2 linked regions of the Exiguobacterium sibiricum 7-3 genome follow. The protein of the gene in region 2 interacts with the protein of the main gene of each other region in a pairwise test. Links are inferred from orthologs where the notes say so. Each region holds a gene or a part of one and is shown on either strand. Other genes may lie near its edges.

What was found. Proteins that work in one complex are often made in the same cells at the same time.
Region 1: the proteins of P402_RS0102435 (region 2) and P402_RS0107765 interact in binary tests that used the Escherichia coli proteins (3 or more experiments, as listed by UniProt). The link is inferred for Exiguobacterium sibiricum 7-3 from one-to-one orthologs.

What each region holds. Positions count from the first base shown.
Region 1 is NZ_KK211190.1:1,352,521-1,355,912, reverse strand. It holds P402_RS0107765 (2-oxoglutarate dehydrogenase E1 component), read right to left. Parts: upstream 3,057-3,392; coding sequence 201-3,056; downstream 1-200. Other genes in the region: odhB (2-oxoglutarate dehydrogenase complex dihydrolipoyllysine-residue succinyltransferase), read right to left, coding at 1-149. UniProt on the Escherichia coli protein: E1 component of the 2-oxoglutarate dehydrogenase (OGDH) complex which catalyzes the decarboxylation of 2-oxoglutarate, the first step in the conversion of 2-oxoglutarate to succinyl-CoA and CO(2).
Region 2 is NZ_KK211190.1:268,204-272,207, reverse strand. Bases 400-3,367 are described here. They hold P402_RS0102435 (ABC-F family ATP-binding cassette domain-containing protein), read left to right. Parts: upstream 400-916; coding sequence 917-2,818; downstream 2,819-3,367. Other genes in these bases: P402_RS0102425 (flavin reductase family protein), read right to left, coding at 3,278-3,367; P402_RS16690 (hypothetical protein), read left to right, coding at 2,818-3,210; P402_RS0102440 (redox-sensing transcriptional repressor Rex), read right to left, coding at 400-760. In the rest of the region: P402_RS0102445 (twin-arginine translocase TatA/TatE family subunit), read right to left, coding at 1-101; more of P402_RS0102440, read right to left, coding at 101-399; more of P402_RS0102425, read right to left, coding at 3,368-3,871; P402_RS0102420 (DoxX family protein), read right to left, coding at 3,893-4,004. UniProt on the Escherichia coli protein: Genetic data indicate it may be involved in ribosome assembly or function.

The DNA.
Region 1 (3,392 bases), 1.1 Mb from region 2 along the record:
TCGTCTGACGGTACTTCGATGTTGACTTTATCTGTCTCCAGTTCGACGATGGCTTCCCCTTTTTCTACCTGATCGCCTGGTTGTTTTAACCATGATGCGACTGTACCTTCTGTAATCGATTCTGCAAGTTCTGGCACTTTGATTTCCATGTTAATTCGTCCCCCTAAGACTTTTCGTGTTTGACCCCACTTGATTTTAGATTAGACATTTGTTTCGGAAGTAGCCGACGTGCTTGGTTGATCGACTGTCGTTCGTGTCAAGGCTTCTGTTAGAATCCGCGCTTGTTCGACTTTGTGGCCAGTCGGATCACCTTCCGCCGTACTCGAACGTCGACGACGACCGATGTAACGAACAGTTGTAATCCCATTGATGGCAACCGATTCAAGACGTGGTTCGATGTATGTCCAAGCGCCCATGTTTTTCGGTTCTTCCTGAACCCAGACAAATTCACTGACGTTCGGATAACGTTCGAGCAAAGCATTTAACTGCTTAGCCGGGAACGGATAGATTTCTTCAATCCGGACGATGTGTAACCAGTTGAAATCATCGTCTGATTTCGAGACAGCTTCTGCTAAGTCAATCGCGACCTTACCGCTACAGAAGACGATCCGTTCAACTTGTTCCGGTGATTGTCCCAGTCCGTTTTGTTCGACGATTCGTTTGAATGAACCGTCTGTCAGTTCGGATAAATCAGAGGTTGCGAGTGGATGACGGAGTAAGCTTTTCGGCGTCATGACGACAAGCGGACGTACTTCTTCTTTCCCAAGAATCGCAGCTTGACGGCGAAGCAGATGGAAATACTGGGCTGCACTTGAGACATTAGCGACCGTCCAGTTCTTCTCACCTGACAGTGTCAAGAAACGTTCGAGACGGGCACTGGAATGCTCCGGTCCTTGTCCTTCATAACCATGCGGTAACAGCATGACAAGTCCAGATGTCTGTCCCCATTTGGCACGGCTTGCCGAGATGAACTGATCAAAGATGACTTGACCGGAGTTCGCAAAGTCACCGTACTGCGCTTCCCATAAAACAAGTGTTTCCGGTGCAAAGACGTTATAGCCGTATTCGAATCCGAGAACACCCGCTTCTGATAACGGACTGTTGTAAACGGCAAACGATGCTGTTGCTGAAGTCAAGCTGTGCATCGGTGAAAACGATTTGCCTGTCTTCACATCATTCAGATTGATGTTTCGTTGTGCAAACGTCCCCCGCTCCGAATCTTGACCACTGAGTCGAATCGGCGTGCCATCGGAAAGAATCGAAGCAAATGCCAATGTTTCCGCATGACCCCAGTCGATGCCGTTTTTCGTCGTCAACGCATCGGTCCGGCGTTTCAACACTTTTTCAAGTTTATGGAAAACACTGAATCCACTTGGCCATTCGAGCAACTGTTCGTTGTAAGCCGTCAATTTTTCAACTGCGACACCGGTTTCGACGTGAGGAACGCCCTTGAAGACGACATCCGGCATGACTCCACCGTACTCTTTTTCGACATTCGGGACCTTCTCACGAGCCGCTTTCATCATGTCATTGATGTCCGTTTCAATTGTCGTGACATCTTCTTTTGAGACATCCCCTTGTTCAACCAGTTGTTTCGCATATAAGACACGTGCTGAATCATGCTTATGGATTAAATCATAGAGTACAGGGTTGGTATTCATCGGCTCGTCCATCTCGTTATGTCCGAAACGACGGTATCCGATCAAATCAATCAAGACGTCTTTGTTGAATGTCGCCCGGTATTCGCTGGCAAGCAATGCTACGGCTAAACAACTTTCCGGCTCATCTGCATTGACGTGGAAAATCGGAATTTCATACCCTTTCGCCAAATCACTTGAATAACGGGTCGACCGTGAATCCGTCGGTTCCGTCGTAAAGCCGATCGTATTATTGGCAATGATATGAATCGTTCCGCCTGTGTTATATCCTTTCAAATTCGTCAGGTTCAACGTTTCAGCGACGATTCCTTGCCCCGGGAAGGCGGCATCTCCATGAATGAGGATGGCAGCGGCTTTTCCCTGCTCCTGACGAGGTGCCCCTTTTTGCGAACGGTCATCTTGCGCTGCCCGTGTGAATCCTTCAACGACAGGATCGACGAACTCGAGGTGAGACGGGTTGTTGGCAAGCGTCATCCGGACGTTACTCGATTGTTGCTCCATTTTCCGGTTCAACCCTAAATGATATTTCACGTCCCCTGTCCAACCATATGTGATCCCGATCGAACCTTCCGAAGGAACCAAGTCATGGTTTGGCGCGTGTTGGAATTCTGCAAAAATCATTTCATACGGTTTGCCTAAAACGTGCGCTAAGACATTTAATCGTCCCCGATGCGCCATTCCGATGTTAATCGTTTCCGACCCATTCGCAATCAGATGTCCAACGATCGTATCGAGCAATGGGACCATCGCATCGAGTCCTTCAATCGAGAACCGTTTCTGTCCGACATACGTCTTATGGAGGTATTTTTCAAATAATTCCGTCTCAGCCAATCTTTTAAAGAGCTGCTTTTTTTGTTCAATTGATAAACGTGCCGTCAACGCACCTTGTTCAATTTTTTGGCGTAACCATTTCTTTTCTTCCAAATCGTCGACATGTTGGAATTCAACAGCCGCAGCCCCTGTGTACTGGGCTTTTAAATGCTCGATCCCTTCATAGGCATCCGACAGATGTCCCGGTGGCTCCGGACAAACGAGCGTGACCGGCATGCCGCGTAAATCGGCTTCTGTCAATCCGAACTGACGAAGTTCGAGCAGTTCTGTTTCCCGCGGATGATCTTTCAGCGGATAGATGTCAGCCGCAAGGTGACCTTTCGCTCGAATTTGATCCGCTAAGCGACTCGCTGACAAATACTTTTCGAAATCTCCCGTTTCGATCGGTTGCTGAGTCACTGATTCTGCGACCGGAGCACCATTTTGCTCGAAATAGGCCCGTGTTTCTTCATCAACAGAAGAAGCATCTTCTAAAAAGCGTTCATACAATTCAATGATGTATCCAAGGTTTGGTCCATAAAATGTTTCCTGTTCCCGGCTTGCCATGTACGGTTCCCCCCGTTTCATTCATTTCACCCTTTGTACAAAAAATCTGTACTTTTCCAGCTCTCTACCTGTTAGCGCTTTCAAATCGTATGACATAAAAATTCGGTAATTGTCATGTTCCTTCCAGTGCGAACACAACTCTTAACGAAGGCCTGTATGTCAAAAGTGTTTGCCTTAGTTATTATATTACTACTTCTTTTAGGTTAGTGCGTTTCGAATTCCCAATTTCTCAGTCATAAATGTATAAGTTTTTCTTATGACTGTACCCTGTGTTCTTTATGATTGAAACATCTCTAGGCGAAAACTGATGTTTTCATCAAAAAAGAGCAGGAATGACCTTCCTGAAGGTCATTCCTG
Region 2 (4,004 bases):
TCCGGTAATTTCTTCGGTCCGAAGATGATGAGGGCGACGACACCGATCAAGGCGATGCTTGCCGGTCCAATACCAAGTGTTAACGGGATTAAGTTTTCCATTATGATTTCACTCCTTCAGCTGATTGCGAATAATGCTTCATGAAATAGACGAGCGACTGCAGCTCGATTGACAGATCGATGTGATGCACCCGGACATGGGCCGGTACATTCAACCGGGCCGGTGTAAAGTTCAGAATGCCGGTCACACCGTACTCAACTAACTCATCCGCCACTGACTGGGCGAACTGGGACGGTACCGTCAAGATGGCGACATCGACATGGTTCGCTTTGATTTGTTCTTTCATATCCGACACATGATAAATCGGAACGTCCTGCGTCGTCGTTCCGACCTTGTCTTCATCGGCGTCAAACGCGATGACGATACGAGTACTATTATTCTTTAAAAAGTTATAATTTGCAAACGCTGTTCCGAGATGTCCGACCCCGATTAAGGCGACATTCGTGACCTCGTCTTGGTTGAGTGTCTTTCGGAAAAATGTTAACAAATGTTGAACATTATAACCGTACCCTTTTTTCCCTAACGCCCCAAAGTAGGAAAAGTCACGACGGATCGTCGCGGAGTCGACTTTGACCGCTTCGCTGAGCTCTGCTGACGAGACGCGCAGCTTGCCGGAGTTATAGAGACTCTGGATAAAACGATAATATAACGGCAGTCGTTTCGCCGTTGCTTGTGGTATTTTTGTGTCTGGCCCATTCATACTGCAGTTCCCCCTTCGGCCACGTTCTGACGTGGCACCCAAATCAATGCAAAGAATTCTACTCCCCTTGATTGTAAACCACTTCACATAGAGTAACAAATATTATATTCGGCAGGATTTTTCGTGATAGACTAAAGGGTGGAAGGATGGATGGATATGATTCTCTTACAAGTAAACCAACTCTCAAAATCATTCGGCGTAGAGCCGATTTTAGACAATATTAAACTCGAAGTACAGGAACGGGACCGGATCGCCCTCGTCGGACGAAACGGTGCCGGAAAATCGACACTTTTAAAAATCATCGCCGGGGAGCTGTCACATGACTCGGGGGAGATCATGAAAAGCAAGGAAGTCCGGATTGGTTATCTCGCGCAGGACAGCGGACTCGAGTCGAACGAATCGATTTGGAACGAGATGCTGACCGTCTTTGAGCATCTGCAGGATCAGGAACGGGCGCTTCGCCGGATGGAAATCGAAATGGGCATGGAGCACATATTAAATGATCCGACTGCCTATGACCGTCTCCTGAAAACGTATGATCAAGCGCAACACGACTTCTCGGAAGCCGGCGGCTATCAGTTCGAAGCCAACATCCGCTCTGTCTTACACGGGATGCGTTTTTATCCGGACGATTATTCCCGCCGGATTCAGACGCTTTCTGGTGGACAGCGGACCCGGCTTGCCCTGGCGAAGATGTTGCTCCAGGCACCGGAACTGTTGATTCTCGATGAGCCGACCAACCACCTCGACATCGATACGTTGTCTTGGCTCGAAAGCTACTTATCCGGTTACCGTGGTGCCGTCTTGATCGTTTCCCACGACCGCTACTTCCTCGATCAAGTCGTCAACGTCGTCTATGAATTGTCCCGGAACGTGTCGCGGAAATTCACCGGCAACTATACGAAGTATCTCGAACAAAAAGCGGCACTGTACGAACAGGAAATGAAACAGTTCGAACAGCAACAGGAAGACATCGCGAAGATGCAGGACTTCATCCAGCGTAACATCGCCCGTGCGACGACGACGAAACGGGCGCAAAGTGTCCGCAAGCGTCTCGAAAAAGTCGACCGAATCGACCGTCCGGACGGTGACGAACGCAGTACGGTTCTGTCATTCCCGATTGAAAAGCAGAGCGGCAATGATGTCCTGCAGGTCAATCAACTCGCTGTCGGCTACGAAGAAGCCGTCTCGAAAAACATTACGTTCCGGCTGCAACGTGCGGAATCACTGGCGCTCGTCGGACCAAACGGAATAGGCAAGTCGACGTTACTGAAAGTGCTTGTCGGCCGTCTCAAACCGCTGTTCGGTGACTATCGTTTCGGTACCGGTGTCTCAATCGGCTACTACGATCAGGAGCAGGCGGAACTGAATGACCGCAACCGTGTCATCGATGAGATTTGGAACGAATGGCCGTTGATGCGCGAACAGGAAGTCCGGTCCGTTCTCGGGCAGTTCCTATTCAGCGGCGATGATGTCTTCAAGCTCGTCCATGAATTATCGGGCGGTGAACGCGGACGTCTGGCGCTCGCGAAGCTGAAGTTACGGAAAACGAATCTGCTTGTGCTGGATGAGCCGACGAACCACCTGGATCTTGATTCGAAAATGGTCCTCGAAAACGCACTCGTCGATTACGAAGGCACCTTGCTGTTCGTCTCCCACGACCGTTACTTCATCGACCGGGTTGCGACCCGCGTCATCGAGATGAGTACAGACGGTGTGACCGATTACCTCGGTGACTACTCGTATTATATGGAGAAAAAAGCCGAGAAGGAAGAAATCGCCCGTCTCGAAGCGGAAGAAGCGAAAGCAATCAAAGTCGCGTCGACAAAGACGATTGACAAGGAAGCCCAAAAAGAAGCACGTAAAAAGAAACAGCAACTCGAGCAGCTCGAACAAGAAATTGAACGGTTAGAAAACCGGTCGGTTGAAATCGAACAGTTGTTGTGCGAACCGGAAGTCTTTAATGATATTCCGAAAGCGACCGCCCTTTCGGCAGAGCGCGATCAGATTGATGTCGACTTGCTCGATTTGATGGAACAGTGGGAGTCGTTCCACTGATGCGCTCGAAAAGTTATCTGATCAATCTGATCCAAGGATTATTGTCCGGCGTCCTCTACTTCGTCCCGATGTATGCGGACTATGTCTCGGCTTTCATTCGTCCGGATGCGTTTAATGCCGTTTATCCATTGTTCATCTTAATTTCCTGTATGATTGGTCTTGTCATCCAAACGTGGAGCGGACTGTTCATCAGTTTATTGTCCGGTCTGATCTGCACGTTGTTGACGATTCAGTCGTTCGTCGAACTGAATGATCCGATGATCATCATGTATTACGGCGCTGTCTCACCACTGGTCGCCTTTTTGATCAGTTGTGTCGGAATCTGGGCGCTTGCCGTCCTGTTTTATCTGCTGGACGGTTTCCAGTACAGTAAACGCCATAACATGGAGTAAGCAACAAAAATAGACGAGGAAAGCGGATATCGAATCTGCTTTCCTCGTCTATTTGTATGGCGTTGTCTTATTTCGTAGGGCGGGCAATCGTGAAGATTTCACCAATCTTGGCATAATCATTTCCGGCGAGACGGGCAATTGCTTTTAAACCGTCCGCATCAATCCGGAACGACTCCTCGAGTTCATCTGCGACATGGTATCGAATGACTTCGCCGATCAATAAATCAGCTGCCTCCAGCTCAACGTGTTGTGTCAGCTTCAGTTCAAAGCGAACCTTCGCTTCCGCAACTGCCGGGACGTCAATCAAATCACTGTCGATCAGTGTCAGATTCGTCCGCTCCAGTTCACTTTCACCGTAAGCGAGCGGGGCTGCCGTTTCGTTGACCGCTTCGACGATCTCTTCACTGACGATATGGATGACATATTCTTGATTCAATAAGATGTTTTTAGCGGTGTCTTTTTCGCCCTGATCCGTCTTTTGAACGGCAATCAACAGTTGCGGCGGATGGCTCGAAGCGACGGTGAAGAACGAAAACGGGGCGGCATTGACCGTTCCGTCCGCTCCTTTCGTCGTGACAAAGGCAATCGGTCTCGGGATGATACTCCCGATCAACAATTTATAATTTTCTTTTGGACTGAGTGACTGTGCATCAAACTTCATCTTTTTACCCGCTTTCTCTGATCACCCGAGCATGGCTGCGAGTGAATAGTCTCCGGCACCAATCAAGGCGACGCCAAGGGCGATGACGATCAGTGCCATGTTGTATTCGTACCCGTTCTGTGTCACCCAGTAA